DNA from 3 places in the Exiguobacterium sp. s39 genome. Region 2 is predicted to be linked to each of the others. Evidence: predicted binding sites of a transcription regulator. Region 2 holds the regulator's gene; each other region holds the start of a gene.
The links. Region 2 encodes Rex, which represses fermentation and respiration genes when NADH is low (regulators of the CRP and FNR family bind a similar motif). Its sites were predicted from a motif close to TTGTGAAATATTTCACAA; they were not measured.
Positions count from the first base shown of each region.

Region 1: KNQ11_RS01100 (L-lactate dehydrogenase) is a predicted target of Rex. The motif match lies at 3,544-3,561, and genes of this name have one in related genera.
Region 3: cydD (thiol reductant ABC exporter subunit CydD) is a predicted target of Rex. The motif match lies at 1,858-1,875, and genes of this name have one in related genera.

Region 1 covers NZ_JACSNA010000001.1:212,862-221,104, reverse strand. Annotated here, with positions in the region: gene KNQ11_RS01120 (ROK family glucokinase) at 1-266, opposite strand, end outside; gene KNQ11_RS01115 (YqgQ family protein) at 350-553, opposite strand; gene KNQ11_RS01110 (M42 family metallopeptidase) at 537-1,574, opposite strand; gene KNQ11_RS01105 (GNAT family N-acetyltransferase) at 1,735-2,244, opposite strand; gene KNQ11_RS01100 (L-lactate dehydrogenase) at 2,501-3,457, opposite strand; gene KNQ11_RS01095 (DUF92 domain-containing protein) at 3,623-4,402, opposite strand; gene KNQ11_RS01090 (5-formyltetrahydrofolate cyclo-ligase) at 4,396-4,941, opposite strand; gene rpmG (50S ribosomal protein L33) at 4,999-5,148, opposite strand; gene KNQ11_RS01080 (1,4-alpha-glucan branching protein domain-containing protein) at 5,253-7,436, opposite strand; gene KNQ11_RS01075 (DUF4912 domain-containing protein) at 7,469-8,194, opposite strand.
Region 2 covers NZ_JACSNA010000001.1:2,204,537-2,212,779, reverse strand. Annotated here, with positions in the region: gene KNQ11_RS11435 (flavodoxin) at 1-254, opposite strand, end outside; gene KNQ11_RS11430 (winged helix-turn-helix transcriptional regulator) at 360-680, opposite strand; gene KNQ11_RS11425 (DoxX family protein) at 864-1,262, shown strand; gene KNQ11_RS11420 (flavin reductase family protein) at 1,282-1,875, shown strand; gene KNQ11_RS11415 (hypothetical protein) at 2,007-2,429, opposite strand; gene KNQ11_RS11410 (ATP-binding cassette domain-containing protein) at 2,429-4,330, opposite strand; gene KNQ11_RS11405 (redox-sensing transcriptional repressor Rex) at 4,498-5,157, shown strand; gene KNQ11_RS11400 (twin-arginine translocase TatA/TatE family subunit) at 5,157-5,354, shown strand; gene tatC (twin-arginine translocase subunit TatC) at 5,362-6,141, shown strand; tRNA gene KNQ11_RS11390 (tRNA-Ala) at 6,246-6,321, shown strand; gene KNQ11_RS11385 (S8 family serine peptidase) at 6,546-8,243, shown strand, end outside.
Region 3 covers NZ_JACSNA010000002.1:31,862-40,104, reverse strand. Annotated here, with positions in the region: gene cydC (thiol reductant ABC exporter subunit CydC) at 1-95, opposite strand, end outside; gene cydD (thiol reductant ABC exporter subunit CydD) at 92-1,822, opposite strand; gene KNQ11_RS11720 (Rrf2 family transcriptional regulator) at 2,031-2,513, shown strand; gene KNQ11_RS11715 (nuclear transport factor 2 family protein) at 2,536-2,904, shown strand; gene ypfJ (KPN_02809 family neutral zinc metallopeptidase) at 2,968-3,810, opposite strand; gene KNQ11_RS11705 (polysaccharide biosynthesis protein) at 3,994-8,243, shown strand, end outside.

The DNA of each region.
Region 1 (8,243 bases), 2.0 Mb from region 2:
CCGATATTGACCGCTTTCTCAACGACACCTGTATTGAAATCAATGAATCCCGGCGCACCGATGCCCGCTCCAACGAAATCTTCTGGTCGTTTATTGCTCTCTTGACACTTCTCAAAGAAGGATTTTGCGATATCTCCAGGAATTTGTACGCCATCATTCAAAACGACTGTCTCGATTTCCCACTTTTCTACGATGATCCCTTGCAAATCCAAAATTGCCATCTTGACTGTCGTTCCGCCAATATCAATGCCGAGTAACCATTTCATTGCTTCGTCTCCCCTATACTCATATAATGTCTGCTTCCTCATTTTACCGGACATAACTCGTTTGCGCAAAGGGTTGCACAACCTTAAATGTTATCGGATTGTGAACGCTTTAATTCATGTCGCAAGATTAGTTTTGCTGAATCGTACTGTCGTTGTTCCAAAACGCCTGCTTCTTGTAATTCATCGAGTTCAAGCATCATCATCGCGATATCGGACGCCCGGTCCCCAAGATAGATGAATGTCCCGTATGTCTTGAGTAATTGCTGTACGTCATACAGTGTCTTCATCGACCATCGGCTCCTTTACATAGGCATGTAGCAAATCATATGTCGCTTGTAACGACGTCTCATGCGTACGTTCGTACGAATGACTCGATTCGATTCCCGGACCGAACAATCCGTGCCGGACGTCGTGACCCGCACTTACTGCTGCTGAGGCATCCGAGCTATAGAACGGATAGATATCAACTTTATATGGAATACTATTTCGTTGTGCTAAGCGCGTTAACTGGTGTCGTAAAGCCAAGTCATATGGACCTGAACCATCTTTCGCACAGATCGAGACCGTGAATTCATCCGAATGCTGACCGTCTCCTAGCGCTCCCATGTCGACCGCGATGTATTCTGCGACCTCGTCCGTGAATCCAGCATTCCCACCGAATCCGACTTCTTCGTAATTTGAAATCAGGATCTGGACCGTGTGTGGTAGTTCGATTGTTTTCCATTCCTTGATCAATTCAAGTAACAAAGCAACGGATGCTTTATCATCGAGATGGCGCGACTTCACGAATCCCGTTTCCGTATAGAGGAATCGCGGATCAAACGTTACGATGTCTCCTACTTCAATCCCCGCAACGCGCGTCTCTTCTGCTGTCGTCGAACGAATGTCTAATCGTACTTCGATATTATCAGCGGATCGTTCCGTTTTGTTCGTCTCGCGCGACGTATGAACACTCGAATGATGGAACACGATCGTACCTGAAACCGTTTGACCGTCCATCTTGTGAATGAGACAGTTCTCTCCTTCGATCGCTGTCCAAGCATATCCCCCTAGTTGTGATAAACGAAGTCGTCCTGTTGGTAGAATCTCTTTCACCATCGCTCCTAGTGTGTCGACGTGTGCCGTCAGTAACCGCGTACGCGTTGAAGCACCAGGTAGTGTCGCTAAAATCGCTCCTTTTTCAAGTTTTCGATACGTGATCCCTTCTGCGATCAATCGCTTTTCTACATATGTAATCGCTTCTTTTGTCGAACCTGTTGGACTCGGAATCGAGACAAGCTCTTCAATCGTACGTATGACTTCTTTCATGTTCATTCGCTCCCTTTCAATCGGACTACGACGTAATATCCGCTTTGTTCTCATGATAACAAATATTCATTCTTTGCCGATACTGATATCCTACGGATACCATGCGAAAAAGCTGTAGCACTTTTTTTGCTACAGCTTCTTTCCACACCATCTGAAGAACTTAGACATACTTCTTCATCCAAATATCATCACGATATGTGCCGTCTTCTAATTTTACGGAATCTGGATCTTCGGCATATACTTCAAAACCGAGCGACTCATAAAGATTTTGTGCGGCTTCATTTCCTGATAAAACGGCAAGAATGACTTGCTCGACGTCCGGTAACTTCTTCGCTTCCTCGATTAAGGCTTCCATTAAAGCGCGACCAGTACCCCCACGATATTCAGGTGATACGTATACTCCAGAAATCATCGCTTTATGCGATTCACGTGACAATTCATATGGTTTGACCTGACCAAACCCAAACAATGTATCACCGTCGAACATACCAAGCCAAACCTCATCGGAGTCGGGTTCTCCCTCAAGTCCTTCTTGTACTTCGCGGAGCGGGGTTTGCTGTTCATCATCAAACGAATGACCGAATGCATCTGGATGATTTTTTAATCCCTCAAGGCGTAGATTCCAGTATTGTTCTGCATCCTCTTTAGTTAGTTTTCGAAAAGTATACATGACTGTCGGTTCTCTCCTTTTTGGGTATCATGACGTACAAAAAAATGACGTAAAAATGCTTCTATCTCTTACTTAACCCTTTTCTAGTAAAATAAAACCTAGATTTTTTTCTTTTTACTACCGGACGAATAGATGTGATTTTTTATGTATTTGTTCTCTACATCAAAAAAACTCAAGTGTGGACAATATGAAGCAAGTCCGACACTTGAGTTTTTTGCTACTTTATTTCGTAATACCTTCATCATGATGCGTACGCTTATCCTTGCAAGACGGGTTCAAGCGTCTGACGTAATACATCAGCAGAATGATGGAATTTCTTCAACTCTTCTTCCGTCAATGAGACTTCAATGATTTCACGCACACCTTGACGATTGATGATGGCGGGAACTCCAATATGGATACCGGAAATTCCGTACTGCCCATCGACATGCGCACCGACCGTCAATAGACAGTTCTCATTTCCGAGGATGGCACGAACGATCCGAACGAGTCCAAGCCCAATCGCATAGTAGGTTGCTCCTTTGCGCTCGATGATATGATAAGCAGCATCTCGGACGTTGATGTAGATTTGATCAAGATCTGCTTGAGAATAACGATCGTCTTCAGCAAGTAGTTCATCAATCGTTTTTCCATAAATGCGGCTGTTACTCCAGGCTGCGAATTCCGTGTCACCATGTTCGCCAAGAATATAGGCATGGGCATTTCGGGAATCAATGTGAAAGTATTCTCCGAGCATTTGACGCAGACGCGCTGTATCCAGCACCGTCCCTGATCCAAATACGCGTGCTTTCGGAAGACCGGAATATTTCCAGGCAAGATGTGCCATGATATCAACCGGATTGGAAGCCACGACGATGATTCCATCAAAACCGGAATCCATGATTTGACGAATCATTTCTTTCATGATCAACGCATTCTTTGCAACGAGATCGAGTCTTGTCTCACCTGGTTTTTGTGGAGCGCCTGCCGTGATGACGACGACTTCCGCTTCGCGGCAGTCTGCGTAGTCGCCAGCCCATATTCGCATCGGTGAAGAGCTAAATGGTGTTCCATGGTTTAAGTCCATTGCCTCGCCCTCTGCTTTGGCTTTGTTGACATCAATGATGACAAGTTCTTCACAAAGTCCAGCTGTTGACATCTGATAGGCAAAGCTTGAACCGACTGCACCAGCTCCAATGAGAGCTACCCGTGTCACTTTCGCATGTAATTCCATATCGTTATGTCCACCCTTTCATTCGTCCTAAGAGTTTGTTAACTATCTCACAAGTAAATTGTAACATCTTTCACATTCTTTGTATCATGTGAAATTAATCACATTTGTCCATTTTGTGTCATTGATATCCTAACATAAGGAATTACATACTCATATACTTTCCAGTTACCAGAATCGAACGATGATAAACCCGATTCCACTTGCCAAACCACTTGTCAAGACATTGACAGCATCGTTCCCTAAAAATCGAATGCCCGAAACGTAAGCGGTCGGTTGACCATGGTGCTCTCGCTTTTCTGTGTATTCCCCACAAACCGTACATCGGTAAACGCGTTGCCCTACTGCTCCAAATAGTGTATCCAGTAGGCTCCCAAGTACACCGATGCTTGTTACGAGTAAGACATCCCTTAAAGAAAGAGAAAATATCCAATGCGCTGCTATCGCGATGAACGCAGCTCCTGCGATCGTACCGACCGTTCCAATTAGCGACATCGCTCCACTTGTTCCTGCTGGTACCCGACGTAACGTTTTGAGCGACCATGGATCACGTTTTGAGAGCGGTCCGATTTCGGATGCCCACGTATCAGCATTCGATGCTGCGATGACGAATAGAAATAACAAGAGATACGCAAAATCCATCGTCATGGCATACGCTAAGGCAGCAACGAACGCTAGCCCTCCATTCGCAAGGACCTGCCATCCATCACGCGCGCCGTCTTTCTCAACGATGGAGTCGACCGATTGTTTTCTGGATCGTCCGACCTTCGATAACAAGCTCGAGCTACCAAAGAAAAGCAAGAGTACTACTAATCCTTGCCAACCGAATCCGAATGAGACACCACTACCGACGAGCAAGGTCATGATCGCACCACTTGTCGTCAATAAACGAAAAGATCGTCCGGTCCAAGCCAGCAATAGACAAAACAAAATGGTCGCGCTTAGCATCGGATGACCTCTAAGTCAGTGACGATCAGGTCAACTGGAATATCAAAGGCTTCCACTTCGAAATCTGAAAGAAGTTGTTCAGAAAAGGCAATCGATACTTTGCAACCTGTATATGTCACGAGTGCACGATCGTAATAGCCTCCTCCCCACCCTAACCGATATCCGTCCCGTCGATAGGCGCGACCTGGAACGAGGCAAAGCTCTGCTTGAGCAAGTGAAGCGCGACGTGCTGAAGCGGTCGGTTCAGCAATCCCCATCTGATTTGCTTGCAGTTGATCTTCTGGTCCATGTTCATAAAAGATCATCTCGTCTCCGACTACTTTTGGTATCAAGACCGTCTTGCCCTCTTGCCACGCCTGTTCAATCAGCATTCTTGTATCACATTCATTTCGAAAAGCTAATGTGATTGCGACACAAGTCGCTTGTTGCCATTCAGGTAATAATAATACATGTTCGTGAATCAACCGTTCCTTCTCCGCACGGTTCTCCATTACATCGAGTCGTTCTTTAATCAAATGGCGTACTTCTTGTTTATTCATGACTGTCTTCCTTTCCACAAAAAAAGCCATCACACGAAGTGACGGCTTCCATCTCAATTATTTCACTTCACGGTGAAGTGTGTGCTTACGGAGACGTGGGTTGTATTTCTTCAACTCAAGACGCTCTGGGTTGTTACGCTTGTTCTTTTTAGTGATATAAGTACGGTCACCAGTTTCAGTGCAAGCTAATGTGATTTTAACGCGCATGGGATTCCCTCCTATCTAGCTCTCGATGTATCAAGTGATTTTGCTTTACATAAGGTTAAGCATACTCAAGTATCGTACCAAGAAAGGAAAGGAATTGCAACTGTTCATCCGTTCTTTTTCGGATTCGTCACGTGTTGATATGGTTTTTCAAGGTTCTCTTCAAAACGCAGCGGCTTCTTTTCGACGTGATACTCTTGCTCCACCCCGTGACGTGACTCTTCTCGTTCTAGATAAACAACCGCTGATTGGCGCAACGCATCTCCTTCAAGTCGTTTTAAGGCAACGACCAGACCACCTGAACGATCAGGAGAACGCTCACTTTCGACATCGTAGACGTTACTGACAAGTGGCAACTCTTTGATCTTCGCGATAGCTTGGGCAGCTGATGCGGTCTCCATGTTGAAGTTGTGGATAACTGCGAAATCAACGATCTTACTCAAGGCTTGCGCTTGGCGTAAGAAGGCTAAATTTAGTGCCGCCAGTTGGTTATAGGTCTGAACGAGCGGTAGACCTGTCACTTGCACTCCGTAAACGTGAACACCTTCTTCAAATCGATACGCTTCCGGATGTTCCGTAACGACATAGACGTTCTCACCAGCAGCAGCGAGCCGTCGAGCGAGCTCTGAAGCTGGCCGGTCTGACGCATCATATTGTCGGACGAACAATAAGATGGCGCCTGTATTCCAAGATTTCTCACGTTTCACTGCCACGTAGTAATCATGTGCCGTCAAGAAGACATCCGGTTCAATATCTGAATCTTGAAGGAAAGGATATTCGCGATATCGATCATCCAACCATTCCACCGTCAGCTCCTCAGCATCCAGGCGACGCTCGGTTTCTTCAAAACGTAAGATGTGCTCACGGAAACGATTCGCAGCATATTGCGCTGTCGTCTGTCCATCGAGGATGAACGGCCAGTCGCTCGAGACAGCGAGGAGGTATTCTCGAATGAGCTGACGCTTCGCTTTGACAGTCAATGCATCTTGATGACGATTTCGAGCTACGACACCTGCTAGTCTCTTCTCAAGCTGATGGAGATGACGAATCATCCAGTCATTCCGTTCGTTGATCCAGACTTCCGCGTAGCCTTTTCGTCCCCACGTTCCCATCGCGACGTGTGCCGTGTCGATGTCTTGGAAGTGACGTTCGAGGAAGATTGCCGGTGAAATCGACTCAATTCCTTGATCTTCTAAACGTTCCATCGCTTTACCGAGGAAGTCGGGACCTTCAAACCACCAGTGACCGAACAATTCGGCATCAAATGGTGCAGTGACAAGGAACGGTGGGAAGTCTTGTCCTTGATACGCATCTAAATGTTCACCGAGTGCTTGTGCGAAGTCTGCTGCATGCTCACTCGTCCGTTGCCATGCCCAATCACGGACGTAATAGTCTTTTTGATCCGTTTCTCCTGTTACGCGATGCAATTTCAATCCTGTATCATAACGTAAGCCTTCCGGGTGCATGAACTCAGCGATTTGATCCCACTCCCGATCGTATGCAAGATCACGATAAAACTCGCGGTAATCCGGATGACCCGGGTATCCGATGACAGAGCTCCAAATCTTCCCGGAAATGATTTGATCACGCGGGAACAGTGCCACACCGTGCGGAGAATAGACAGGTGCTCCGATTCCATGTTTCGGTGACGGATCCGCGTTTAAAATTGAATGTTCGTCAACGAATGTATAACGAATGCCCTCTTCGTACAAAATACGATCAAGTCCTGGCGTATACGCACACTCCGGCATCCAAAGACCAGATGGACGGAATCCATAATGACGTTCGAAACAGTTCAATCCCGTCTGAATTTCAGAACGTGCCGCTTGTTCAGACAACATGTGCGGACTGAATCCGTGTGTCGCCGTACACGTAATCAAATCGAGATAACCTTGCTCTTTGTAATGACGGAATGCCCGGTTCAAATCTTTTTCCCAGTGAAGGAACGTATTCAATAAATCTTGATAGCGGTCTTGATAGAATAGAAGCGCATCTCGTTCCTTTTGAGCAAGCTCTCGCTCTAGTTCCTGGCGAATCAAACGTAACGTATCCTCGATATGCTCGATATACCGCTCTTGAATCAATGGGTCGGCAAGCATCTCGATGACGGGTGGCGAAATGCTGACCGTCCAGCCGAGCGGACGTGACAAGCGATCGACCTCCCACAATAATGGGATGTAGGTTTCTGAAATCGCTTCATACATCCACCGTTCTTCTAAGCGATGTGCCTCTTCATGACGGATATATGGTAAATGTGCATGTAAGACGAGTGAAAAATATCCTTTTCGCATAGCTTCTCTTCCTTTCCCTCTCTCTAATTCCATTATCGGACGCGATCGAAATAGGAATAAGGACGTAATACTTCGACCCATTCCGGTTGTTCGACCTCTCCGTATTGCCAATGATGCACGACTTCCGCGAACCGTCCGTCCGTGACTGGTTCGTCACGTGGCGTTTCGACTGGTTTTGAACGTAGTACTGGAACAAAGTCCCCGTCGATCGTTTGAATGCCCCATTCGATGATGTATGTAGTATTCGGGGCGACTGGTCGAACGAACCAAGCATTCGTCATTTCTGGTAGCTCGAATTGATACGTCCGATTTGCCTGTCCTTGTTCATATTCAACAAGCGTGACATCAATAATGCGTAATTCTTTACGGAACGAATCAAACGTCGTGTGATAGTGCGTCTCTAGCAACTGTTTCGACAGTTCAGATAATTCCCAGTAGACGTATAACGCTGTCGGTGACTGAACGATGGCGTGGAGGATGTCATCCTCGTAATGTGTCGCCATTCCAAACGCGTCACGTTCTAGCGAAGGTACCACTTGCACAGACGGTACGACGTCTAATACCGGTGCAGTCGACTTTTTTGTCTGCTTGACCGTTTTTGATTTTACTTTCGGCGCTGCTACAGAAGGTTGTTCTGTTAACGATTTACGATATTTAGTCCAAGCATATTTGATTTTCCCTTCAGTCGTATCCAATTGAGCTGCGATTTGTTTTGTTGTCAGCCCTTGTTCCTTCATTTTAATGATTTGCTCAAGCATTCCCAATCACCTCTCTGTCATTATTCACTTCTTTCCTATTCTACAAACG
Region 2 (8,243 bases):
GCAGCCGGTATCCCGTCTAAGGATTGTTCCCGTAGCTCCTCGACGAAGTCTTCTGCTTCATACGGTAAATCACCGTCTCCCCATGTATATGAGCCGAGTAATAGACCATCAAAACGTGATAAGTCCTCCCCGACGAATTGATCTAGTTCCGTGATCGTCACGTCGACATCGTGTTGCTCGAGTTCATGTTGAATGAGCGAGACGATATCTTCCGTATTACCGGACATGCTGACGAATCCAATCGCGATATGCATGCATCTTCCTCCTTTCACTGTACTTCTCTACTTTAATTGATAATGATTATCAATGTCAAAGGGCATATAAAAAAGCACCTTCCAAAGAAGATGCTTTTCTATACATTAGTCTTGTAGTTCGGCCCATTCCTCAATGGAACGAATGACCGGTTCGAGTTGGCGCCCTTTGTCGGTCAAACTGTATTGAATCTTAATCGGACGATCGGGAATGACAGTCCGGATGACGATGCCTTCCGCTTCGAGCTCCTTCATACGTTCCGTGAGCATACGACCTGATAATTCGGGAATGGCATCTTGAATCTCATTGAAACGACATGTCTTCGTCAACAAGTGACGTAAGATCAGACCCGTCCATTTCTTACCTAAGATTTCAAAGGCATGTTCGACTTTGGGACAAAGAGCCGGTTGGATTGCGACTTCTTCCATCAGCACTCATCCTTTCTATAGTTGTAGTATACCCGCTTCTGCTAAAAAAATCGAATCATTTTACTTAATGTAACGTCTTGAACTAAAACAAATCTATTTACTTTTAGTAAGTGATAAGATATAGTCTGTTTATTGAGTTACTTAAAGTAACTAAAATACATTAGGTAAAAGGAGAAGAGAGCAATGATGGATACAGGACTTTTAATTATTCGTTTAATCATCGGCTTAACGTTCGCTGCACACGGGACACAAAAATTATTTGGTTGGTTCGGCGGACACGGAATCGCTGGAACAGGCGGTTGGTTCGAATCAATCGGCATGAAGCCAGGGAAGACACTCGCGATTACAGCAGGTCTTGCTGAATTGATCGGCGGCTTGTTGTTTGCAGGAGGCGTATTCCTCTGGATCGCAGCACTCCTCATCATTGGATCGATGCTTGTCGCGATCGTTAAAGTACACGGTGCGAATGGTTACTGGGTGACGCAGAACGGGTACGAATACAACATGGCATTGATCGTCATCGCGCTTGGTGTAGCTATGATCGGTGCTGGAGACTATTCACTCGCTGCACTCATCGGGTGAAGAAAAAGGTGGGTCATTCATGAAGTTCGAGGCATCAACGCTTAGCGCAAAAGACAATTATAAATTACTGATCGGAAGCATCATTCCGCGTCCGATTGCTTTCGTGACAACGCAAGGAGAAGACGGGACGGTCAACGCCGCACCGTTTTCCTTCTTTACGGTCGCTTCAAGCAGTCCACCACAACTGGTGATTGCCGTACAACGGACGGATCAGGGTCAGAAGGATACGGCACGTAACATCTTGGCGAAACAAAGTTATGTCATCCATATCGTCAGCGAAGAGATCGTCGACGCAGTCAATGAGACAGCAGCGCCACTTGCTTACGGTGAAAGTGAGCTTGAGCGGACGGATTTGACGCTCGTCGATAGTGACGCGATCGAAGTACCCGGAATCGCCGAAGCGAAAATCCGCTTCGAGATGCGCTTGACGCAATACGTCGAGCTAGAAGGTGCCGATCTTCTGATTGGGGAAGTACTGCGTTATCACGTCGCGGATGAACTCGTCGATTCGTTCCGGATTGACGCAGCAGGCTTGAAGGCTGTCGCTCGTTTAGCAGGGAATGATTATGCGACGATCGGGAAGACGTTTACGATTGCCCGACCGACAAAATGATAGAAGCGTGAATGCTTGATTCATCGTACGATTCGTTTTGATTCAAACGAAAAGGAGTGGAGAGACCGGTCTAGCTACCGGAATCTCCACTCCTTTTTCTCATGTCGTTCATCTGATTCATCGATCGGACTTCAAGGTTGCGGATCGATTTCGTTTGAAGAGGCTTCAAGACCATGACGTTTACTGTACTGATAGCCATCGAGCAAATAAAAGACGATTGCGAGTGCCCAAATGCCGACACAGCTTATCAAGAAAGCGGTGAGCGGTGAGACACTACCGTAATACGATAGGATCAACGGGTCATTGAGTTCGACGAATAGCTGTGTCGTCAGGAGCGTACAGCATAATCCCGAGAGTAAACTGACGAAAAGACCGCTCCATGTCTGGATGACGAGACCGATCATACAAGAAATCAGGAGGAACAAAGGAAGCGCGGCATTAAAAGCATCCGGCCGGATGAAGGTGGACACGTAGTCTGCATACATCGGTACGAAATAAAGGATGCCGGATAGCAGTCCTTGAATCAAGTTAATGAAAAAGCTTTTCGTCCGCATCAGTGTTGGTTCTCCCATCGTTCCATCAATTCGAGTAGATCGACATCAATTTGGTCACGTTCTGCTGAAAGAGCTGTCGCTTTCGGAATATCGTTGAAGACTTCCGGTTCACAGAGCAATTGTTCAATTTCTGCCGAACGCTGTTCGAGCCGCTCGATGTCTTGTTCGAGTTGCTCGATCTGCTGACGGCGCTTGCGTTCTTCTTTCTGTGCTTCCTTGTCGATCGTCTTCGACGCCGTGACCTTTGCGGCTTTTGCTTCCTCGGCTTCAAGACGCGCAATCTCTTCTTGCTCCGCCTTCTTCTCCGTGTAGTACGAATAATCACCGAGGTATTCCGTCACGCCGGCTTCACTCATCTCGATGACGCGGGTCGCGATCCGGTCAATGAAGTAACGGTCGTGGGAGACGAATAGCAGCGTACCTTCGTAGTCGACGAGCGCGTTTTCAAGGACCATCTTCGAATCCAGATCCAAGTGGTTCGTCGGCTCATCGAGGACGAGGACGTTCGTCTTCCGGAGTTTCAGTTTCGCGAGCGCGAGACGTCCGCGTTCGCCACCGGATAACTCATGAACAATCTTGAAGACATCGTCACCGCTAAATAGGAATTGCCCGAGTACGGACCGGACTTCTTGTTCACGCATCAGTGGCCATTCGTTCCAAATCTCATCGATGACACGGTTCCGATCATTGAGTTCCGCCTGCTCTTGATCGTAATATCCGATCGAGACGCCGGTTCCGAAACGGAAATCACCGAAGAGGGGGCGTAAGCGGCCGACGAGGACTTTCAGGAGCGTCGACTTTCCGATTCCATTCGGTCCGACGAGTGCCAGCGATTCACCGCGTTGCAAGCGGAACGTGATGTCTTTTGAGACAGCTTCTTCGTAACCGATCGCCAGTTGATTGACTTGAAGAACGTCGTTCCCGCTCTGTTTTTCAATCGGGAAGGACAGGACCGTGCTACGCTCATCCCCATCTGGTCGGTCGAGCCGGTCGACCTTCTCGAGCCGCTTCCGGACACTTTGGGCACGTTTTGTCGTCGTCGCCCGGGCGATGTTCCGTTGAATGAAGTCCTGCATCTTCGCGATCTCTTCTTGCTGCTGTTCAAACTGCTTCATTTCCTGATCGTATAAGGCCGCTTTTTGCTCCAAGTACTTCGTATAGTTCCCCGTGAACTTACGACAGACATTGCGCGACAGTTCGTAGACGACATTGACGACTTGGTCGAGGAAGTACCGGTCGTGCGAGACGATCAGGACGGCACCACGATAACCACCGAGGTAGCTTTCAAGCCAAGCAAGCGTATCGATATCGAGGTGGTTGGTCGGCTCATCGAGAATGAGGAGCTCTGGTGCTTGCAGGAGCATCTTTGCTAAGGCAAGCCGTGTCCGTTGACCACCAGATAATGTCTGAATCCGGCGCGAGTAATCATCCGGATAAAAGCGCATGCCGTGCAAAACGGAGCGGATATTCGCTTCGAACTGATAACCACCGGCTTCTGAGAAGTCGTGTTGCGCTTGATCGTACGTCTTCAAGAGACGATCGTAAGCGACCGGGTCGTTCAAGATATGCTCCATGCCCATTTCGATTTCCATCCGGCGCAGTGTTCGTTCTTGTTCCTGGAGATGTTCGAAGACGGTCAGCATCTCGTTCCAGATCGTCTCATTCGATTCGAGACCACTGTCTTGCGCGAGATAACCGATTTTGACATCCTTGCCTTTCATGATGTCGCCCGAGTCATGACTGAGTTCACCAGCGATGATTTTGAGCAAGGTCGATTTACCGGCACCGTTTCGTCCGACGAGCGCAATCCGATCTCGCTCTTGTACTTCCAGTTTGATATTTTCTAAAATCGGCTCGACGCCGAATGATTTCGAGAGTTGATTGACTTGTAAGAGTATCATTTCCATCCATCCTTCCACCCTTTAGTCTATCACGAACAAAAGCGCAAGGTCCTGCGGAATATATTATTTGTGACTCTATGTGAAGTGGTTTACAATCAAGGAGAGTAGAAAGCTTTTTGCAAAGATTTGGGTGCCACGATGGATGTGGCCGAAGGGGGAACTGCAGGATGAATGGACCAGACACAAAAATTCCACAAGCGACAGCAAAACGGTTGCCGCTATATTATCGCTTCATCCAAAGTTTATACAATTCAGGCAAGCTCCGCGTCTCTTCTGCTGAGTTAAGCGAGGCGGTGAAGGTTGATTCAGCAACGATTCGTCGCGATTTTTCCTACTTTGGGGCATTAGGGAAGAAGGGGTATGGGTATAACGTTCAACATCTCTTAACGTTTTTCCGCAAAACCTTGAATCAAGATGAGGTGACGAATGTTGCCTTAATCGGGGTCGGTCATCTCGGAACAGCGTTTGCAAATTATAACTTTTTAAAGAATAATAGTACTCGGATAGTCGTTGCGTTTGATGCGGACGAAGAGAAGGTCGGAACAACGACGCATGACGTTCCAATCTATCATGTTTCGGACATGAAAGAACAAATCGAAGCGAATCAGGTCGATGTTGCCATCTTGACGGTTCCATCGCAGTTCGCACAGTCAGTAGCGGATGAGTTAGTCGAGTATGGTGTGACAGGCATCCTGAACTTTACGCCAGCGCGGTTGAACGTGCCAGCGAGCGTCCGGGTCCATCACATCGATTTATCGATCGAGTTGCAGTCGTTAGTTTATTTCATGAAGCATTATTCGCAATCAGCTGAAGGAGTGAAATCATAATGGAAAACCTTATCCCGCTCACACTAGGTATCGGACCAGCGAGCATCGGATTAATCGCGGTCGTCGCGTTGATCATCTTCGGACCGAAGAAGTTACCAGAATTCGGACGCGCTGCGGGTCAGACATTGAAAGAGTTCAAGAATGCCACGAACGGCATCATGGACGACGATAAAAAGGACGAACCGAAAGAGAAGTGATTGAATCATGACGGTTGATCAAGAGCAAAGCATGACGTCGCACCTTGACGAACTGCGCAAGCGGATCGTCTGGTCGCTTATCATCGTCGTCGTCCTGTTCGCTGTCGCATTTCCGCTCGTCCGACCGCTCGTTCGCTTCTTGCAAGCGGACTTAAAAGAGCTCGGCATCGGTTTGAATGCCTTCAACGTCGCCGATCCTTTAATGTTGTATTTGAATCTTGCGTTCATCATTGCGCTGATTTTAGCGTCACCGTTCTGGATGTATCAACTCTGGGCATTCGTCCGACCAGGACTTTATGACAAGGAGCAAAAAGCGACATTGACGTATATTCCGGTCATCTTCTTTCTATTTTTGGCTGGCGTAGCCTTCTCGTATTTCTGGTTGCTTCCCTTCTTGCTTGAAGTCTCAACAGATCTCGGGAAAGAGCTCGGAATCGAACAAGTCATTGGAGTCGAGAACTACTTCAGTTTCTTAATCCGATTGACGATGCCGTTCGGTCTTCTGTTCCAATTGCCGGTCGTGACGATGTTCCTGACGCGTCTTGGTCTCGTGACGCCATATTTCATGCGAAAGAATCGGAAATATGCGTACTTTGTGCTGTTCGTCGTTGCGGCATTGATCGCACCGCCGGATGTGACGTCACACTTGATGATCTCGGTGCCATTGTTCGTTCTCTATGAGATCAGCATCTTGATTTCTGCGCGGACGTACAAAAAGGTCTTGATCCTCGAGCAACAGGCAGAGCTTGAACGACAGGCGGACTTGATGCGTGAATTGAATAAATGAATCGTGAATTCCTTCCGACGATTTTGGAAGGGATTCTTTTTTATGAAAGCGTTCTTTTTATATTGATAAAGCAGTTAGTGATGCGTATACTAAAGATAATTCATGGGGGCTTAGCTCAGCTGGGAGAGCGTTTGGCTGGCAGCCAAAAGGTCGTCGGTTCGATCCCGATAGTCTCCACCAATACCAAATATCTAACTCCTCGAAGCGTCGAGGAGTTTTTATTTTACTCCCAGTTAAATTCCTTACAAATATAAAATGTCATGTAAAACAAATAAATTAAAAAAATAGACAAATATAAATTGTTTATTTCCATTAAATTCATTAAACTAAATATACAGAATTTTCGTTTAACTGTTTTATCAGTAGTACTACTATGGTTTTACAGAAAAGGGGAAAACGAACGCATGAAGAAGAAGATTGCACTTATGGCAGCCGTCTTAATGACGTCTTCCAATCTAGTCAGTGCGCAAGGTGCACTGTCGTCGCAAGACAAAGCAACGGGTCAAAAACCGCAAGCGCTCTCGCTGAAGAAATCGGGGCAAGAGAAGAACTACAAACAATCGGATAAAGTCCGTGTCGTCATCGAGATGGAAGAGAAGCCGGCGATTCAAATCGCCCAGGCTCAAAACAAGCGGTATAGCACATTGAGCAATGCCGAAAAAGAGTCGATCAAAGATCGCCTCGTCAGCGTCCAAAAATCGGTCAAGTCAGCCATCGCTAAAAAATCAATTCCCGTTACATATAAGGAGAGCTTCACGACCGTCATCAACGGATTCAGTGGTGAAGTTAAGTTCGGCGATATCGAAGACATTAAAAAACTCAACGGAGTCAAGAGCGTACATATCGCCCATGAATACGCGCGTCCGGAAGTTGCTAAAGGTGCAAAGCCAGACATGCTGTACAGCAAGGACATGGTCAATGCGAAGGAAACATGGCAGGACTATGGTTTTAAAGGGGAAGGAACAATCGTTGCCGTCATCGATACGGGAATCGATCCATCGCATAAGGACATGGTCTTGAGCCCTGAGACGAAGATCGATTTGACTTCTTCGAAAGTCGATAGTGCGAAAGAAACAAAAGGTTTAAAAGGAAAATACTTCACGGAAAAAGTACCGTACGGCTATAACTATGCCGATCACGATAGCGAAATCCGTGATTTAGGTGCGGGCGCATCGATGCACGGGATGCACGTCGCGGGTACGGTCGGAGCAAACGGCGATGAAGCAAACGGCGGCATCAAAGGGGTCGCTCCGGAAACACAACTCCTCGCGATGAAAGTCTTCGGAAACGATCCAGGAATGCCATCGACATTCAGCGATATCTACATTAAAGCGATCGATGATGCGATTGCACTCGGAGCCGATGTCATCAACATGAGTCTCGGATCGACGGCATCGTTCGTCAATGCAGATGATCCAGAACAACGCGCAATCGTCAACGCGATGAACAACGGTATCTTGTGTGCGATTTCTGCTGGTAACTCGGCATTCGCAGGTCATGGTGCAGGTAACCCGTACACAGCGAACCCGGATATCGGTGTCGTCGGTGCCCCAGGTTTAACGAGCCAAGCACTCCAAGTCGCATCACTCGAAAATACGAAATTGACACTCGAAGGCATGGCGCTGACGATTGACGGTCAGGATGCTGGTTATTTGGCATACCAAAAACAAGATTCACCGAATCCGATTGCTGTCTTCGATAAAGAGAAGAAGGATGTCGTCTATGTCGGTGACGGTCAAGCTTCGAACTACGAAGGCAAAGACGTCAAAGGGAAAGTCGTCTTCGTCGTGCGTAACGGTGGTTTCAACTACGGTATGATCCAAGCAGAAGCTGAGAAGCAAGGGGCAGCAGGTGTCATCGTCCGCGGTCGAGTCGATCATGGGGATTACGTCAGCATGGCGCTCAACAATCCGACGATTCCACTCGTCACGCTTAGCATCGCAGACGGAAACGATCTTGAAGCAAAAGCAAAAGAGGGCAAGGCAATCGCTGTCACGTTCGACGGAAAAGCAGTCTCAGCCGATAACCCGGTCGCAGGACAAATGTCTGACTTCACGTCTTGGGGTGTCACACCAAGCCTTGACTTCAAGCCAGAAATCACG
Region 3 (8,243 bases), on a different contig from region 2:
GCTGTCACTCCGGCGAGGACACCGAAGAAGATCGACCAGGCGATATCGCGTTTTTGATGCACCATCAACCGAAAGACTCCTAGTAGTTCCTTCATCGTGTTTCATCCCCTCTCTGGACGCTGCGCATCCGAGCATATTCCGAATCACGTCCAAGCAGTTCATCGTGAGTGCCACAATCGACGATTCGTCCGCCATCGAGGACGACGATTTGATCTGAGCGCTCGATCGTATGCAGGCGGTGTGCGACAGTGATGACTGTCGCTGCTTGTCCAAGCTGTTCGATCGCTTGTTGAAGCAGTCGCTCCGTTTTGACGTCGAGTCCTGTCGTCGGTTCATCAAAGACGATGACGTTCGGTCGTTTCAAGAACGCTCGTGCCAACGCAACGCGCTGTTTCTCGCCACCTGATAGACCACGTCCGCCTTCTCCAATTACTGTGTCAATCCCTTCAGGTAACGTCGCAATCAACTCCTCGAGTCCTGCCGCCTGCGCCGCCTCAAAAATCTCTTCCGGCGTCGCTTGACGGAGTTCACCGATTGCGATGTTTTCTGCCAGCGTTCCGGCATACAGATACGGATGCTGCGAGATGTAGCTCAACTGACGGAACCAGCTCGCTTCCTCCACCTGACTGCGCTCGATCCCGTCAAGCAGAATCCGTCCTTCTTTTGGATCCGCGAGTCCGGCAATCAACTGTAAGACAGTCGACTTACCGGCACCACTGCGACCGATCAATGCCACCTTTTGATACGGTTCAATCGCAAGTGTCACGTCTTGTAAGGCAAAACGTCCTTCTTGATACGTAAAATCAACTTCATCCAAGACGATTCGTGGTGGACGGTTCATCGAAAGTTCTGATTGACCGAAGGCGACAGGACGATCGTCTGCTGTTAGTTCGGCTGCGATCTGTTTCGCTGCCGCGACACTACCTCGTCCCGTATGGAAGGCAGTTCCCATCTCTTTTAAGGCAAGATAGTATTCTGGTGCCAACACGAGCATCAAGAACGCCGGGACGAAGGTAATGCTTTGGAACAAAATCAAGCGCAGACTGACTTCAAGTGCAATCATTCCCATGCTGAGCATCGAGATGAACTCAAGCATCAACGACGACAAGAAGGCGAGCTTCAAGACCGTTAACGTCGCATCCCGGAAATCAAGACTACTTTTTTCGATGACGTCACGTTGTCGTTTCGCACGACCAAATAACTTCAAGGTCGTCAATCCCTGCAACGTATCAAGGAATGTTCCCGAGAATGCCGTCATCTTTTCGAGTTGAGCATCGGCCCGCTTTTGCGTCATGATGCCGATGATGATGTAGAACAACGGAATGAATGGTGCCGTGATCATCATGACGAGACCGGTGATCCAGTCATAGCTGAATGCCGCGATCAAGACCATCAAGGGAACGATCGTCGTCTGGACGACTTTCGGCAAGTACTGACTGTAGTAGCTGTCCATCTCGTCTACAGCGTCGAGCAAGACACTGACCTTCTGTCCCGCTTGCCCTTGTAGCATCATCTCGACCGAACGACCTGTGTATTTCGCGACGAGTGCTTCCCGAAGCGCCTGCTTCATGTGTGCAGATAACGTCGTACCGAGACGACCGTTCCAATACGTCACGGCGACTCGGAGCAACAGCATCCCGAGGACGACGAGTAGTAACGGAATGACGGCTTCAAACGGTTGTTCTTTCAAGAAAATCCGATCGACCGTCAACACGATACCATACGATTGACCGACGACCGCAACCCCCATCAGGAAAGCTGCAATAATGAATTGAATGAGAATACTGCGTGGAATCTGGACGATTCCTTTTAATGGATTCATATACAAACGTCCTTTCACAAAGTGTGAACGACTTTTAGTGAATATTTTCACATATCGTACATTTAGTATACCGAATCCGGAACGGGGATGCCATGCAGATGCTGTCGAAAAGGTGTGACGGTTTTGTGAGAGCATATGATTCGACAATTCTTTCGAATGAAACTATTATGGATATACATTATCCACGTTTAACAAAAGGAGACTTCTCATGCAAATGAAAACCGGAGTCGAGCAATCCGTCTACGCGATGTTGCTCTTGACCTTCCTTCCGGATCGCGCTGTGTTGCCCGGTGAATTCATCAGCCAGCAACTCGGTGCCTCGCCAACCTATTTTCAAAAACTCTTACGAAAACTCGTTCAGGCGGATCTGTTGTATTCCGTACCGGGTGTCAAAGGCGGCTTTCGCTTACGGCGTCCAGCAGACGAAATTCAAATCTTTGACGTCTATCAAGCGATCGAGGGCAAACAGACGTTGTATGCGTCAAGCGGTGTCTTCGAGGATTTGATGGGAATTCAGGAACAGGAAATCGGTCTACTCTCGAATCTGATGACAGAGGCGGAAGACGCGTGGCAATCGACGTTGAAGCGCGAGTCGATCGGCTCGATCCGTCAAGCAATCGATGCCTCCTGTCCACCGGAACATTTAGAACGGTTGCATACGATAATCACAGACCGGATGATGACACTTTAATGAACAGAAAGAGGTTTTTACCATGGTATTGAATCGTTATTTTGACTTATTCGACGCGTCACGCACGGACGCACAAGCTTTTGAGGATCTCGTTTCCTTATTCACGACAGACATCACGTTCGTTCTGAACGGACAACCAAAGCACGGCATTGACGCCTGGAAACAGTTCGTCCGTCATGTGTTCACGGCGAATCAGGATATTAAGCATATGTATGCGGGCTGGGAAGAAACAACACCAGGAACGTATGAAACACGCTGGGCAGTTTGCGGAAAACGGGCAGACGGTAGTGTCTTCACGCAAGACGGAAAAGATATCGCACGTCTCGATGAAAACGGACGGATCGCTTACCTGGAGAACGTTCCAGATGATCCGACGATGTTCCGTTCATAAGATTACTTTTAAGTAACGAAAACCTGTGTTCCGCGAAAGCAGAACACAGGTTTTTTGGTATTCTTATAGGTTCTTCGCTTTGAATGTGTCTCCACCTTCGATCGTGCCGTTATCAAAGCCTTTTTGGAACCAACGTTCTCGTTGCGCCGATGTGCCGTGGGTGAAACTTTCCGGTACAACATATCCTTGTCCCTTCTCTTGTAACGTATCATCCCCGACAGCATTCGCTGCCGTCAACGCTTCTTCAAGATCGCCTTCTTCGAGCAAGTTTTCGCCTTGCGCATGATGCGCCCAGACGCCGGCATAATAATCGGCCTGTAGCTCGAATCGAACGAGGTACTTGTTGAACTTCTCCTCACTCATTTGCTCTCGAAGTGGCATGATCTCGTCCGACTTTCCAAGTAACGTCTGGACATGGTGTCCGACTTCGTGCGCAATGACATAAGCCATCGCAAAATCGCCCGGGGCCCCGTACTTCGTCTGCAGTTCATCATAAAAGCTTAAATCAATGTATAATTTCTGATCACCGGGACAATAAAAGGGACCGACGGACTTCCCTGCTTGTCCGCAAGCCGAACTGACTTGATCCGTATATAAGACGAGCTTTGGTTTTTTATATGTTTTGCCATCTTCTTTAAATTCCTTCGTCCAGACCCGTTCCGTATCCGCTAAGACGACAGAGACGAAATCCGCTGCTTCTTTTTCCTGTGCTGTTTCTTCGTACGTCGTATTTTGCTGATCCCCACCGGTTAAGTCTCCGAGTAATTCAGCTGGATTACCGCCCATCAAGGTGATGACGATCAGCAGGATGATCCCAACACCACCACCGATACCGGCGATTCCTTTCCCTCCCATTCCTCGTCGATCCTCAACGTTCGAACTCCGTTCTCTTCCCTTCCATTTCATGCGCTTTCCTCCTACTCGTTTCGTTGTAGGTCTTTACCCGAAAGCATTCGTCCGTAACGCTCCGTCTTAGGATGGACGTTCCTTCTCGTATTCATTGCTAAAATAAGTACATCCATTTCTAGGAATATCGCCCTCCTGTAGAGAAGAAGTTCAGCACGGATTTTCGTAGAAAGGAGTTGTCCGATGCACTCGTTCCGTCAACACCTCAAGAACTTCATGCATACGTACCGTAAGGACATCCTTGTCCTATCTGGTATGTTTGTATTCATCCTAATTTATAGCTTCCCGTTGTTTCGTTCCGGTATGGTGACGTTCAGCGATCTATCCTTCGGACTGTCCTCACATCGCTATTTAGAAGAAATCTACGGTGCCTGGAACAATCGCTGGAGCACGACGACGCTTCTGAATGTCGCACGATTGCTCTACATCCTACCGTTTTATGTACTCAGTCTATTGTTTGGCTCATCCGGTCCCGTCTTGATCAAGTCATTCATCATCGGACTGTTGACGATCTCTGCTTTATCGATGTTCGCTTTTACGAAACGGCTCCATTCGGTTTATGTCTCGAAGCACTTTTCTTATCTCTCACTGATTGCCTTTGCGATTGCCGCGTTGTTTTATGCCTTGAACCCATGGGTGATTACGCGGATTCAACATATCTATTTACTATGTGGTTATTCCGTCTTCCCTTACGCTTTGATGTTGTTCTTCAACATCTTCGACCCGAAGTTTCGGGAACAACTCGATCCTGGTTTTCGTTTGTCTGATCGGTTGAGCCGACGGACATGGATTGATATTACCGGACTATCGATCGTCTTCGCCTTCATGGCGGCGGGGATCCATTATTTCTTCTTCTCGCTGATCTACATGGGAATCATGGTCGGACTCATTTTCCTAAAGACGAGTTGGACCCGTCGCAAAGAACGGATTTGGTCACCGTTACTGTGGTTTTATGTTCGGGCGACTTGTGCGTTTGGTCTCGTTTTTCTACTATTCAATGGATATTGGTTCTTGATGTACGTCGGCTCGATTCTGACTAGCTCACAAGCTTCACAACACAATATCAATGTCTCTGATACATTGATGTTGTTCAGCCGACACTCGAGCTGGGCGAACGTTTTATTTTTAACGAGCTACTGGTGGCCGATGTTTGATTTGACGACGTTACCGCTGACGTTTTGGATTGCTGGCGCGATTACACTTTTACTCATCTTGCTAGGAGCCGTCGTCGCGTATCGGCAACCGATCCATCTATTCTTTAGTCTGCTTGCGATTCCGCTGATCGTCTTTGCGACCGGTACCCATGAACAAGTTGCCGATGCTTTCGTCCTGTTCGTGACGAAGACACCGTTGATCGGCGCGATGTTCCGCGATCCGAATAAGCTAGTTGGTCTCTTGATGGTCAGTTACAGCTTGTTGCTCGCCGTCGGATTGAATGCCGTCTTTATCCGTGCGTCCCGGACGATTCCACTGAAGTTGTACCGGGTCGTCTCGATCGTCGGAACACTGATCGTCGTCGCCTGCTTTTTCCTCCCTTACCGGACTGTCTATATGGAAGGTTTTTATCATCCAGTCAAAATGCCTAAGGAGTACACAGCTATCCAAAAAGAAGTCGATGGGAAATGGTTGCAATTCCCGATTGCGGACGAGATGACACAACCGAGTACCGGCATCGCGACTCCACGCTGGAATCAAAATCCACGAAAAGGTGGCGAGATCAAGGCTACGGGTGACGTGCAAGTCTACACGTCGGCACACGATACCGTCTTTCATCATGAAGGGGCGTCGCCGACGATTGGTTACATGATGACGTTCATGCAATATCTACTCGACACCGGTCGGTCGGAACAAGCCGGACAGATCGCAAAAGCATTCGGACTGAAACAATTCGCCTACCGGGATGAGTACACGGGGATGAAGGACCGACAAGACTTCAATCTAAAGGTTCTACAGGAACAACGTGATCTCGTACAAACGAAACAAGTCGGCTTGTTCACCTTATTCGACTTGATTGCACCGCTCGATACCCGAACCGTTCCACAATTGATTTTGACCCCTTATGGACTCGAACGGTCAATCAGTTATCCGACACTGGATGGCTACGATCTCGGTCGTCAATCGATTTTGTATGCGACACAAGCACATCAGGATAGCCTCTCCTGGATGAAAAAGGGGGATATCGTCGAGATGATCGAGGAAAACGACCTTGTTCTCAGCCAAGTGCCGGACGAATACTACTGGAAACCGTTCGATGCGATTGATTCAGCCAATGCTTTCCTGAACTGGGGTAAGACGTTTCTCGCCAATAATGATTGGCGCTGGTATTTACGGACGCAAGGTATGACGAACCCGTCGTTTGACCTCGATTTTGGAGACGGGATCGGTCTCTCGTTTGCTTCCGCCCGGATTGACGCGCCGGTCTACAAATTAGACGGATTAAAGGCGAAGCAGGTCGCCTCCTTTAATTCGATGCTTGAGGATGAGACGTTCTTTAAAGCCGATAACCCGGACATCGTCGACTTGTCTCCGAATCCGATGTCAAAAGATAATAACCTGCCTGTCCTTCATGCGGAAGTCGCGGAAGGCGACCCAAAATACATCTGGCAAGTCGCGAAATCCGATAAGCTACCGGCACGACCGAATAACGCCTACCGCTTTGATATTACAGCGAGCGGTCGCGGGGTCGACCGGCTCCACGTCAAGGTCCGGTTCTTTGATGAGAAGGATCGCGAGCTGAATCAGACGTATGTCGTCGCTCCGCGTGATTCCGGTGATGTCGACGCGATTCACTTGCAAGGTGAATATGTCACACCACGAAACGCAAAAACGATGCGGATTGATCTACTCAGTTTCCAGCGCCCCGAGCGGAAAACGTATTGGTGGGTCCATGATATTAAAATCTTCAGCTATGAGGATTATATGATCCCGAACACGTTTACGATGACGAAAGACCTGCCAGCCGGTCGTTACGCTGGGTTTGCCCGTGTGCTGCTGAACCAAAAAGGTGGACAACTCGATTTAACCTTCAATAAACGAGGCGTCACGATTCCAACTCGACAACGATCCGGTGCTAAACTCGCTTGGGTTCCGATCGGTTCGTTCACGACGCCGAGCGGTCCTGCGACGCTCAGCGTGACGAACACGGAAGGCTTTAATGCCATCCAAAACATCGTTCTGATTCCGGAAGAAAGGCTGACTGCTTTACGAAAACGCGTCGATGATACACTCGCCTTCACGAAGACCTTGATGGTACTCGAGGCAGAGACCGGATTCGATTACACCGGTCACTTGCAGTCGGAACGAAACTATCCTGGACTGAGCTTTGGGAAAGGAGTCGCTGCGCAACGGGGACGTTTACAGCGTTCGATCGATATTCGCGAAGCGACCGACTATCAGCTTCAACTAATGTTGACTCCACCGCCAGGAAACGATGGTCAAATCACTGTCAAAATCCGAGACGGAAAGCAGGTCGTCTTCGAACGCGCTTTGTCTCGTGCTGATATTCTAAATGGTCAAAAACATCAACAGCAGATCGGGAATCAGACGGTGACGTACGATCCGCTACATTTAGCGTTTCCGTACCGGATGACAGAGTTGAGTGATGTCTACCAAACGTTATACGAGGTCAAGTTGTCCGATATCCCACTTGCGAAGGGACGCTATCAGCTAGAGCTGTCCTATGCGAGTAAGGTACCGTCACTCGTCGATTGGAAGGATCTGCACAAGTTCGACCCAAACGAGATCGTCACCGATAAAGCCCTTGCCGCTCCGGAAGCAGCAGCGAATTGTGCGACGTGCGTCTCGATCACGGATGATATGTTCGACGCGAGTGAGACCGAAGACGGCTATACGATTGATTACGAGCCGACCTGCTCCTGTGATTGGTATATTTATGCCTCGCAAAAAATGAAGGTGAAACCATATCACGAATATTTGATCCAGTTCGACGCCGTCAGCAAGAACGTCCGTCAACGACACCTTAAAGTGTATTACCTGGATAAAGATGATCGGGTCATCGGTACGGATTTCATCAATGAAGTCGAAGAAAAGAAAAAGAAGCAGTGGAACCATTATGAACAAATCGTCATTCCACCGAAGAAGACCGTCCGGATGCAACTGCATATCTGGACTCGCGGAAATGAGAAAAGGGCTGGGCAATTGCGTCTGAAGAATTTAGAAGTGCTACCGTACGATCAACTGATTCTAGTCGATCAACTCGTTCTCTCCGAGCAAAGCGGTACGCTGTTCGCAACAGAACCTGCCCGTGCGCTTGATGTCGATGCATCACAGATGGGACGGGATATAAAAAGTGATGCGCCACTCGGTCGCTTCACGGTCAATGATTCTCCGACACCGTTATTTAAGCTCCAGACAGATCAGGAAACGATGCGTGGTGACACGGCATTAAACGGCGTTAGTCAGTTGTATCGTTC